DNA from 4 places in the Rhizobium sp. AAP116 genome. Region 4 is predicted to be linked to each of the others. Evidence: predicted binding sites of a transcription regulator. Region 4 holds the regulator's gene; each other region holds the start of a gene.
What was found. Region 4 encodes LexA, which represses DNA repair genes until DNA is damaged. Its sites were predicted from a motif close to TGTTCNNNNTGTGTTCNG; they were not measured.

Region 1 (2,972 bases), on a different contig from region 4:
GGGCTTCGGCACACCGGCGACCCTACGCCATCATTTCCGCACCCGACTGCAAACCAGCCCCGCCGCCTACCGGGCCCGCTTCGGGCAAAGCGCGTGAGGCATGGCACAATCGGGGCACTGACCGCTTATTTGACGGCGGCGTTGCCGCCATCGGCGTAAAGGGCAGACCCCGCAACGAAACTGCCCATGGGACCAGCAAGGAAAAGAGCTGCAGCCGCGATTTCCTCCGGCCGTGCGATCCGCTTCAGCGCATGCAGCGAAGCAGCCCAATCCTTTTGAGCCTGATCGCCAGCCATGGCCGTATCCGTTCCACCAGGCAGCAAGGCGTTGGCTCGGATGCCTTCGGCGGCATAATCGGCCGTAATCCCTTTGACGAGCCCCATCAGCCCCGCCTTGGCCGCACCATAGGCAGACATTCCAGGCAGACCGACGCTTGTGCCAACGAAGCTGGAGACAAACACCAACGCACCCCCTCCACGCGCCTGCATGGCTGGGATCTGGGCGCGGGCCGCGAGAAAGGCCGAGGTGAGATTGCCCGTGAGCACATCATGCCAGTCATTGGGCTCGAGAGAAGCGAGAGGCGCAATCCGTCCAACGGTACCGGCATTGTTGATGGCGATATCGAGCCGGCCAAAACGCTGCAGGGCCGTATCCACGAGCCGTGCATGCGTTTCTGGAAGAGCGACGTCACCGGCCACGGCAACAACCGTCCCGCCAGCCTGCCGGATCTCGACGGCGGCATTTTCGAGCGCATCTGCACCCCGTGAATTGAGGACGACAGCAGCCCCATGTTGAGCGAAAAGACGTGCTGTCGCCAGCCCGATACCCGATGAAGCACCGGTGATGATCGCGACTTGGCCGTTAAGTGTTTGCATGATGAGAACCTCCTTGAATGGAGGTCGGTCATAGGCAATCGGGATATGCCCGGCCCACCCGTTTCTTGCCGGGCCGTCCAGGGCTCATTCCGTCACAAAAGCAAAAACCTGGCTTTACCGCTCAGCAGCGGCGGCCTCTTCGGCGCTTTCCTCGATCCGCTCCATGTCATCATCGGAGAGGCCGAAATGATGGCCGATCTCATGGATCAGCACATGGGTGATGATATCGCCCAGCGTTTCCTCGTTTTCGGCCCAGTAGTCGAGGATAGGGCGGCGATAGAGGATGATGCGGTTCGGCATCATGCCGGTTTCCATCGAAAAACGCTCGGAAATCCCGCGTCCTTCGAACAGGCCGAGCAGGTCGAAGGGCGTCTCGAGCGCCATATCCTCGAACACTTCATCGGTCGGAAAATCGGCGATCTCGATGATGAGATCGCGGCTCAGGTCGCGGAACTCCTGCGGCAGGTGCCCATAAGCCTCGATCGCCAGCGACTCGAATGTGCTGATCGTCGGGGCGTGTCGTTCGCGCCAATCCTCGCTCTGGTCTATGCGGGCCATGAATACTCCTTACTGCCCGGAGATATAGGATGTTTGCGACGGTATTTCGAGAGTGAATTCAACCAAGGAATAAATTCTCATCTGAATCCGGTTGACTCTTTTATGAAGCTCTGGAATCCATAGGAACAAATAGAGAACAATTCATCAGGAGACATCGTCATGGGCGAGAGCCCTCAGGCGCGCGAGACGCTTTTTGCCTTGCGAGAGGCGATTGCCCGGATCGAGGGAAAGCCCGACCATGCCGCGCGTCTGACGGTCCAGACTACGGGCCCGGAAACGAAACAGAGGGCTGTGAATGAAAGGCTCGAACACCAGGATCTCTTCGGCAGCATTGTGGGTGACAGCCTCGCCCTAGGAACGTTGATCGAAGTGAGGGGACAGAGGCTGCAACAGGCGGGAACCGTGACCGGTTTCGGAGTGGCGCTTGCTCTGATGGCGGCGGAGAAAAACCAGAGGCAGAGGCAGCGCCTCCTCTTCATCGCCGATCCCCAGGTCGTCCGGGAAGCGGGTCTCGCCTATGGCCCTGGCCTCCTCGATTTCGGCCTGTCGTCGACCGCCTTGGTGCATGCCCTGCCTCGCAGGGTCGAGGACGCGCTCTGGCTGGCCGAGGCAGCCCTTGCCTCCCGGGCCTTTTCCACCGTGCTCCTGGAAGTACAGGGCAATCCGAAGAAATTCGGCCTCACCGAGAGCCGGCGCTTGAGCCTCAAGGCGCGCGCCACCGGTGGCAGACTATTGATCCTCCGCCAGGCGGGCGAAGAAGAGGCGTCAAGCGCCCTTCTTCGCCTGTTTGTCGAACCCGCGCCGGCGGCGGCGCGATCTCTCGCCGACGGGTCCCTGCTGGGCGGCAGCATCGGGTCACCAGTCTTTCGCATAACCCCTGAGAAATCCCGCATTCCGGGCTCGCCCGAACTCATTCTGGAGTGGAATTCCGATGACCGCCGCCTTCAACTTTTCGAACAGTCAGAACCCGCAAGCCTCGGATCGCCGCATTCTGTCGCTCTTTTTCCCAAGGCTCCCGACCGACCGCATCGCCCGGCGGCGCTGGGGTCTCTCGTGGCGTTTGCACCCCGGCTCGACCGCGCATCCTGACCGGGCACCACTGGCCTGCGCCGGCCGTTCCGCCAATGCCATGCGGATCACCGCACTGGATGACATGGCGGAAGGCTACGGCCTGCGGATCGGACAAGGACTGGCGGAAGCCCGCGCCATCTGTGCAGACCTCGACGTGATCGAAGCGGATCCGGCCGCCGACCGCACTCTTCTTGATGCCATCGCCGACTGGTGTGACCGCTACACGCCGCTGGTGGCGCTCGACGGCGATGACGGACTGATGCTGGATATCACCGGCTGCGCCCATCTCTTCGGCGGCGAGGAAAGGCTGATCGAGGACGTTGATCGCCGCATGACCGCCTTCGGCCTTGCGGTCAAGATCGCGGTCGGCCCGACCCCTGGCCTCGCCCGTGCCTGCAGCCGTTTTGACGGCCCCAGGCGCGTCGCACCATGCGAGGCTGCAGCCGCACTCGCTCCCCTGCCGATCGC
Region 2 (2,972 bases), on a different contig from region 4:
GTCTTCGACGCTGCGGGCCATCTGCAGATTGCCCGGATAGGGCATGCCATGGGTGATGATCGTCGATTCAAGTGCGACGATCGGTGCACCGCGCTGCTTGGCGGCGCTGACTTCGCTCGAATAGGTGATGGGCAGAAGGGGCGATATGGAACGGGTCATGGGGGATCTTCCGTTAGAAATTTAGGGTCTCATGACAGGAAACGGGCCGGCGCGACAAGAGCCATCTGACGTGCAAGCTTTTCCGGGGAGAGATTTTCATCGGTCGCATTGGGACAGGCGAGCGTGATCGCGGCACTTGCCGTGCCATGGCGGAGCGCTTCGTCCAGTTTCGCGCCGGACAGGCGGGCATGCAGGAAACCGGCGGCGAAGGCATCGCCGGCCCCGGTGACGTCGGCGATCTGCTCGAGCGGCTTCGGCTCTATCACGGCGACGCTGCTCTCATCGAAGACGATGGTTAGGCCGCTGCCGCTTGTGACGCTGCCACCGCGCAAGCCGTTGGCGCGCAACAGGTCCGGCCAGTCCTCCGGCCGCTCGGGGCGCTGACCGGCAATCGCTTCAGCCTCAGCACCATTCATGAAAAGATGGGTGAGCAAGGGCAGGGCGCGCGCGAATTTCACCACCTTGGCAGGCGAAATCGCGATGGCCGACAGCCCCTTGCCGGCCGCATGGCAGGTCGCCGCCAGTACAGTCAATGTGTCTGCCGGCAGGTTGGCGTCGGCCAGAACATGATCTGCCTCGGTCAGGCTGTCGCGCAGCGACCGCGCCCGCATCCGCCGCGCTGAAAAGGCGTCATACAGTGCCATGTCGGCAAGGGCGATGACCAGATTGCCGTCGCGCTCAAGGATGGCCGTGTAGCTCGGGGTCGCGCGATCGAGGAACATCACGGGCTGGTCGTCGAGACCGGCGCGTTCGGCTGCATCCGCCACCATCTGGCCTGCCGCATCGCCGCCGCGTGGCGCAATCAGGCGGACCGAACGGCCCAAGCGGGAGAGATTGCAGGCCGCGTTGAACACGCCGCCGCCCACCTCCTCGAACCATTGGCCGGGATTGCTGGCGCCCGGCTTCGTCTCTGCAAAAATGCGGCCGCGTCGGTCGATATGGGCGCCGCCGATCGCCAGGATTTCGATCGTCATGGGCATGCCTCCAGCATCGTCGAAACACGAATCGAACCGCTACCCGGCCGCGTTGACTTAGCAGCTACGCCCGCCACGCGCGGACTCGTGCAGGCGCGCGGAACATCATTCGAACACGCTCTCGAAAACGATTGAGATTCAACCGCTTGGCTTGCTCTTGCAAAATGAGAACAAAAAGAGTACATATTCCCCATCGGCGGCTTCATTGCCTATGCGGCCTCAATAACCTAAAGGTGGATCAAATGGCACAGAATTCTTTGCGGCTTGTAGAGGACAAATCGGTGGATAAAAGCAAGGCATTGGAAGCGGCGCTCTCGCAGATCGAACGGTCGTTCGGCAAGGGCTCGATCATGAAACTCGGCGCGAACGAGAGCGTGGTCGAAGTCGAGACGGTCTCGACGGGGTCGCTCAGCCTCGATATCGCGCTCGGCATTGGCGGCCTGCCGAAGGGGCGCATCATTGAAATTTACGGGCCTGAAAGCTCGGGTAAGACGACGCTTGCGCTGCAGACTATCGCCGAAGCGCAGAAGAAGGGCGGCATCTGCGCCTTCGTCGATGCCGAACATGCGCTTGATCCTATCTATGCCCGCAAGCTCGGCGTCGATCTGCAGAACCTCCTGATTTCGCAGCCGGACACCGGCGAGCAGGCACTTGAAATCACCGATACGCTGGTGCGCTCAGGCGCGATCGACGTGCTCGTGGTCGACTCGGTCGCTGCGCTGACGCCGCGTGCGGAAATCGAAGGCGAAATGGGCGACAGCCTGCCGGGCATGCAGGCTCGCCTGATGAGCCAGGCGCTGCGCAAGCTGACGGCCTCGATCTCCAAGTCGAAGACGATGGTCATCTTCATCAACCAGATCCGCATGAAGATCGGCGTCATGTTCGGCTCGCCGGAAACGACGACCGGCGGTAACGCGCTGAAGTTCTACGCCTCCGTGCGTCTCGACATTCGCCGTATCGGTGCTGTCAAGGATCGCGAAGAGGTCGTCGGCAACCAGACCCGCGTGAAGGTCGTCAAGAACAAGATGGCGCCGCCCTTCAAGCAGGTCGAATTCGACATCATGTATGGCGAAGGCGTCTCCAAGACCGGTGAGCTCGTCGATCTCGGCGTCAAGGCCGGCATCGTCGAGAAATCTGGCGCCTGGTTCTCCTATAACAGCCAGCGTCTCGGCCAGGGGCGTGAGAACGCCAAGCTCTTCCTGCGCGACAATCCTGCGGTGTCCCAGGAAATCGAGATGGCGCTGCGGCAGAATGCCGGACTGATCGCGGAGAAATTCCTTCAGAACGGCGGGCCCGACGCCAACGACGGTGATGTTGCCGACGACGCGTAAACTGCCCTCCATTTTCGACTATCGTGTCGGCCGCGTTTCCTTCGAGACGCGGCCGGTTTTCGTTTCGGCTGCTGGACAGGGATGAAGCCGGGCGATAAAAGCCATTGATTTTGCAAATTGGCCGGCTTCCCGGCCTGAATGAAGGGCGTGACATGAGCGGTGTAAACGACATCCGGTCGACTTTTCTCGATTACTTCAAGACGAACGGTCACGAGGTCGTTTCCTCCAGCCCGCTGGTGCCGCGCAACGACCCGACGCTGATGTTCACCAATGCCGGCATGGTGCAGTTCAAGAACGTCTTCACGGGTCTTGAGCAGCGCCCCTACTCGACGGCTGCGACCGCGCAGAAATGTGTTCGCGCCGGCGGCAAGCACAACGACCTGGACAATGTCGGCTATACCGCGCGCCACCACACCTTCTTCGAAATGCTCGGCAATTTCTCCTTTGGCGACTATTTCAAGGAACGTGCCATCGAGCTTGCCTGGAACCTGATCACCAAGGAATTCGG
Region 3 (2,972 bases), on a different contig from region 4:
CTTGCGCGGAAGGCTCGGACTTCCCGTTAATGATTGAACTCAGCAGCTGCGTGCGAAATTCTTAATATCCACCGCTGCATATGGTTAACTGATTGTTATTCCACCATATATAGCAGTGAACAAACCGGGAAGACCAATGAGTCCGCGATTCGTCGTCTATTCGTTCCGGCTTTGGTCGACAGGTTAATGCAGGGCACGAAAAAGCCGCCGAACCCTGGGGATCGGCGGCTTTTGTGCAATATGCCTGTTAGCGGCAGCGTGCTTCGTAGGTCTCGCCGTAGCGGTTGCGGTAGACGCAGTAGCCGCGGCGTTCCTGCGAATTGCCGATAAGGGCGCCAGCAACGCCACCTACGCCTGCACCGATGGCTGCGCCACGAACATTGCCGGTCGCCACACCACCGATGACGGCGCCGGAAGCTGCGCCGATGCCGGCACCACGTTCGGTCGCCGTGCAGCCGGCGAGAGGTGCGATCAATGCGAGTGCCAGAAGGGTCTTTTTCATCGTCCTATACCTTTTCTCGTCGAGTTGGAGTTCAGTTCAGGTCAAATGCGACCCATCAACATCAGGATGATGAGGATGAGCAGTACGAGCCCCAGTCCCCCCGACGGACCGTAGCCCCAGCCGCGGCTATAGCCCCAGCTTGGCAGAGCGCCGACAAGAAGCAGAATTAGAATGACGATAAGGATGGTACTCATTTGGACCCTCTCCTGAGCCTGGATGAAAAACAGTTTGTTGTGCCGTCTGAACGCGAGCCGAGACGGTTTGTTCCGTTCGGCGAAGACGTAGACCCATCAGACGGAACAGATCAGCTGCGGGCTTCCCGGCTTGCGAGGTCATGTGGCGCGGCCGCTTCTCCTCGATCGTGGCCATGCCATCGACGAAAGCGCTGATGACCCCTGCCGTCAGGGTCTGGTGCTCGACCATCGGCAGATGACCGCAATTTCTCAGAAGAACCGTCTGCACCTGGGGCAAGAGCTTCGATACCCGTAACTGATGCGCCGAAGGAACGATGGCGTCCTCGGCTCCGACGATATTGAGCACCGGCCGCCGGATCTCGGATAGATCGCCGACCAGGCTTGTTGCCGACATGAAGCGAATGCAGGCTGCGATGTCCTCGGGCCGGGCTTGCTGCAACTGCAACCGCACTTCTTCCATGGCCGCCACGGCGCGTTCGTTTTGCCAGGGACAACCTTTGTCGAAGACGCATTCTATCGATCCCCAGCGGAATTGCTCGCTGGTGGAGATCCAGCGCCGGAAGAACTGGCGAAACAGGAGAGGGCCAATGCGTGGTACTCGCAACAACTTGGCTGGAAGTCGTTCCTGGCCTTCGAAACGACCGCAGGCAAAGGCGCCGATCAGAACGATGGACTTCACGAGTTCCGGGTAATGCCGGGCGATCAGGAGAGACACGAAGCCGCCGGTCGAATGGCCGATCAGCGTCACCGGCCTGCCGCCGAAGTCTCGCTGGATCGCTTCGGCGTAGGCGGAAGCGACGGCTTCGGGCGTTATCGCCTGGCCTGGCTCCGTTAGTTTCCAGGGATGATGTCCTGGCAGGGCGTAAGCGGCACTGCGCGCCCTTCGCACGACGTCTGGGGAATAGGTGCGCCAGAAGGACGGGGCCATGACCATGCCGTGAATCAGGACAAAGTCCTGCGGCAGGTCGTTAGCTCCAATCCATTCGGCAGGCGGCGGGGACAGTGTCATCAGGTTTCACCTCGGCGGCGCAACGTGAAGCTGTTCGCAATTGTTCCATCTCCGTGTCGTCGTCTCTCGGTGCAGCTCCTTGAGGTCCAGCGTTAACGTAATCCCGCTGCGCTCCTGATTGCGGCTCAAGAACAAAGCCTGAATCTGCCGGAGTCATCGATTCGTCGCTGATTCGTTCTCAGCCTGTTCCGGGTGTGCAAGGCTCTGATCGGACTCAGCTTTCTGCCGAATTCTGGGATGAATGCATCAAGCGCCTTGCCTTTACCCTCCTTCGTCGCCATGTGTTGGCCGAGGGTGCCGGTGTGCGGAAAAGCGCGGTCCCGACTAGCGGAGCGGTCTTTGAATACGCAACCCATGATCCTGAGTGGCCGCGGCGTCAGTGCTGTGCTGGGGCCAACCAATACCGGCAAGACCCATTTTGCCATCGAACGCATGGTCGCGCACGGGTCGGGCATCATTGGTCTGCCGCTGAGATTGCTTGCCCGTGAGGTCTACACGCGCGTGGTCGAGCGTGTCGGTGCACAAAACGTTGCACTCGTGACCGGTGAGGAGAAAATCAGCCCGCCGAAAGCGCGCTTCTCCGTTTGCACGGTCGAGGCGATGCCGCGCGAAACCAAGGCGGCCTTCGTTGCCATCGACGAGATTCAGCTCGCGGGCGATCTGGAGCGCGGGCATATCTTCACCGATCGTCTGCTGCATCTGAGGGGGCGCGAGGAAACCCTGCTTCTCGGTTCGGCGACGATGAAGTCGATCCTCATTCAGCTCTTGCCCGGGATCACCATCGTCGAACGACCCCGCCTGTCGCAGCTTTTCTATGCAGGCCAGAAGAAGATCACACGTCTGCCGCAGCGGACAGCCATCGTCGCGTTTTCCGCGGAAGAAGTTTATGCGATTGCCGAGCTGATCCGCCGCCAACGGGGCGGGGCGGCTGTCGTGTTGGGTGCGCTCAGCCCACGGACGCGCAATGCCCAGGTCGGTCTCTACCAGGAAGGCGATGTCGAATACCTCGTGGCGACCGATGCCATCGGCATGGGTCTCAACCTCGACGTCGACCATGTCGCCTTTGCGCAGGATCGAAAGTTCGACGGCTATCAGTTTCGCAACCTCAATCCGGGCGAGCTTGGCCAGATCGCGGGTCGTGCCGGGCGTCACATCAAGGATGGCACGTTCGGTGTGACCGGACGGGTGGCTCCCTTCGATGAAGAGCTGGTCGACCGGCTGCAAACGCATCAATTCGATTCCGTCAAAGTTTTGCAATGGCGGACTG
Region 4 (2,972 bases):
ATTCTTCAGTTTTGAGAATTGTGCGCCTTGCTTGAAAGGGTCTCGATCGCCTGGCGCAGCGCATAAATCTCCTGGCGCGCCTCGCGCAGCTCTTTCACCACCTCCTCGTCGATCTTGTGGTGCAAGGCCAATACCTCGATCTCTGCCTTGAGATTGATCTCGTAGTCTTTCGCCGCCATGAAGCGATCCCGCTCGGTCTGGCGGTTCTGGCTCATCATGATGATGGGTGCCTGGATGGCGGCGAGCATCGACAAGAGCAGGTTCAGGAAGATGAACGGATAAGGATCGAGCGCACCTGTTGCCAGAATCACCGTATTGAGGATGACCCAGGCGACCAAAAACAGCATGAAGCCGATGATGAAACCCCAGGAACCACCGACCCGTGCGATGTCATCAGCGACCCGCTGGCCGAACGTGGCATGAGCCAGAAAGTCCTCGCCGGCATTGGTCGACACCGTGCGTCGCTCGCGCGCCCGCTTCAGCACCTTCTGCTCTGCTGACGAAAGATCGGATGACGACTTCCCCAGAACGAGCTTCTCGATATCCTTCAGCATTTACAGCATCCTTGAGGGCGGTTTGCCTGATGTGTGGGGGCGGATCTGCACTCTCCCCTGCAACACGCCAAAATCCGACAGTTTCAAGACCTTTGTCCGCGGCTATCGCATTTTATCACTGGCTCTTCACAAAAATTTATCCCCTTGCGGAACACAACTGGAACATATAGTGTCTGTTCTGTATTTGTTTCACCTCGGGGGCACCGCATATGCTGACGCGCAAGCAACAGGAACTGCTTCTCTTCATCCATGAACGGATGAAGGAATCGGGTGTCCCGCCGTCCTTCGACGAGATGAAGGATGCGCTGGACCTCGCATCGAAATCCGGGATCCATCGCCTGATCACGGCGCTCGAGGAACGCGGCTTCATCCGACGCTTGCCGAACCGGGCTCGTGCACTGGAGGTCATCAAGCTTCCGGAAGCCTATTCGCCAAGCATCCAGCCGCGCCGCGGCTTTGCGCCGAGCGTGATCGAGGGCAGTCTCGGCAAGACGCCGCCGGCGCCAGCACTGACAAAGCCGCCGGTCGAAGACAACGGCTCGTCCGTCTCGGTTCCGGTCATGGGCCGAATCGCAGCCGGTGTGCCGATTTCAGCCATTCAGAACAACACTCACGACATCACGGTACCGGCGGAGATGATCGGCGCGGGCGATCACTACGCGCTTGAGGTCAAGGGCGATTCGATGATCGAGGCCGGTATTCTTGACGGCGATACGGTTATCATCCGCAATGCCTCGAACGCCAATCCCGGTGACATCATCGTGGCGCTCGTCGACGACGAGGAGGCGACACTCAAACGCTTCCGCCGCCGCGGCGCATCGATTGCGCTGGAGGCCGCCAATCCGGCCTACGAAACCCGCATCTTCCCGCCGGATCGCGTCAAGATCCAGGGCAAGCTGGTGGGCCTCATTCGCCGCTATCACTGATCGGGCTCCGGCCTCGGTCGGACGTTCCTAGTCGGACCCGCAAATTCATGCGTGTTATCGGAAAGGCCGCTGCGCCAGTCGTAGAGACGGTGCGCCGTCCAGGGTCTGGAGGGTCCGTCGAGCGCTGACCTGACCGTCATGGCTTGTGAGGTGGTGGCTAGGCCCGCGACCTCGAGGGAGCCGGTTGCGCGCTGGCTCGCCTCGGAAATCAGGAGCGCGCCAGAGCGGCAGGTTTTGGCGCGCGTGCGCGCCGACAGAACCACGATATCAGCGCGGTCGCAGGCTGCGCCGATGAGGTCCGGGCGTTCCAGCGTCAGCAGCGTGTTGCCGTTCTCCAGTCTGATGGCACAGGCCTGCTTTACGCAGGTGAACTGTTCTCTCCCGGCGGCCTTGAGTAGGCTATCAAATACAGCCTCTGCGAGTTTGCGCTGCTCCTCCGACAGTGTTTGGCCATTACGCCATTCTGGCGCTGGCGGCAGGGGGGCGGTCTCGAGCATCACCGGGCGCCTTGGTTCATCGATGCCGAGCACGGGTCGCCATTGATCGAAGATGAAGGCAGGCGGGCGGGCTCGGTTGATTGCAATGATGAACGTGTCGTCATTTGCGACCCGAATCGCGACCAACCGAGCGTCCTCGCTGATCATCAGTTCGCCACCCGGGGGTCGTGGAGCAAGGAAGGCAGCAGCGAGCGTTGCGACGATGAGAGCCGTGCCGACATGCCTGATCGGGGTTCTGAGTAGCATCAGCAAGAGCATGCCGGCGATTGCGCCGGGCATGAACCATGCCGGCAGACGCGGGAAGACGTAACCGCCGCCCCAGCCGGAGACGGTGTGAGCGACAATGAGCACCATTTCCAGGCCCTGGCCCATGATCCAGAAGAACGGCGCGTCGAGGCCAAATGGCATGAGCAGCATGGCAATGAAGCCGGACGGCATCACGATCAGCGAGATCAGCGGCATGGCGGCGAGGTTTGCCTCCAGTCCATGGGTCGACAGCCGGTGGAAATGGCTGATGGCAAAGACTGCGGTCGAGACCCCGCCGATGAAGGAGGTCGCCAGTGTACCACCGACGAAAATGGCAAACCCGGCCACAATCCGCATGGCAAGCGATCGGGCCCTAGGCAGGATCGCGCGCGGTCGCGCCCGCCACCCGGCGTAACCGGCAATCAGGGCTGCAGTCGCCGCGAAAGACATCTGGAAACTCGGCCCCATGACGGTCGAGGGCTGGACCGCGAGGATCGCGGTTGCCGCAAGCGCGAGATTGTGGAGGCTGACCGCCGGGCGGTCGAAGAGGACGGCGCCGAGCATGACCGCCGTCATCAGATAAGCCCGCAGCGCCGAGACCTGGTAGCCGGAAATGAGCACATAGCCGGTCGTCGCCAAAAGCGCGCCGGCGGCCGCGATCTTCTTTACCGGAAAGCGATGCGCAAAAGTCGGCATGAGGCTCAGAAGCCCTCGCAATCCGACGAAGAAGATACCGGCGGCAAGCGCCA

Region 1: IP85_RS13680 (metallopeptidase family protein) is a predicted target of LexA. The motif match lies at 1,555-1,572, and genes of this name have one in related genera.
Region 2: recA (recombinase RecA) is a predicted target of LexA. The motif match lies at 1,232-1,249, and genes of this name have one in related genera.
Region 3: IP85_RS14260 (helicase-related protein) is a predicted target of LexA. The motif match lies at 1,879-1,896, and genes of this name have one in related genera.

The regions. Positions count from the first base shown of each region.
Region 1 covers NZ_LJIB01000025.1:7,279-10,250, reverse strand. Annotated here, with positions in the region: gene ftrA (transcriptional regulator FtrA) at 1-97, shown strand, start outside; gene IP85_RS13685 (SDR family oxidoreductase) at 126-875, opposite strand; gene IP85_RS13680 (metallopeptidase family protein) at 990-1,433, opposite strand; gene IP85_RS22555 (hypothetical protein) at 1,593-2,522, shown strand; gene IP85_RS13670 (DNA polymerase Y family protein) at 2,422-2,972, shown strand, end outside.
Region 2 covers NZ_LJIB01000016.1:119,863-122,834, reverse strand. Annotated here, with positions in the region: gene IP85_RS11315 (pseudouridine-5'-phosphate glycosidase) at 1-159, opposite strand, end outside; gene IP85_RS11310 (carbohydrate kinase family protein) at 189-1,133, opposite strand; gene recA (recombinase RecA) at 1,376-2,464, shown strand; gene alaS (alanine--tRNA ligase) at 2,617-2,972, shown strand, end outside.
Region 3 covers NZ_LJIB01000025.1:141,303-144,274, forward strand. Annotated here, with positions in the region: gene IP85_RS14245 (hypothetical protein) at 1-37, shown strand, start outside; gene IP85_RS14250 (glycine zipper domain-containing protein) at 248-502, opposite strand; gene IP85_RS21985 (DUF3309 family protein) at 544-696, opposite strand; gene IP85_RS14255 (alpha/beta hydrolase) at 629-1,705, opposite strand; gene IP85_RS14260 (helicase-related protein) at 2,060-2,972, shown strand, end outside.
Region 4 covers NZ_LJIB01000003.1:50,645-53,616, reverse strand. Annotated here, with positions in the region: gene IP85_RS02335 (DUF1003 domain-containing protein) at 6-554, opposite strand; gene lexA (transcriptional repressor LexA) at 764-1,480, shown strand; gene IP85_RS02325 (ComEC/Rec2 family competence protein) at 1,474-2,972, opposite strand, start outside.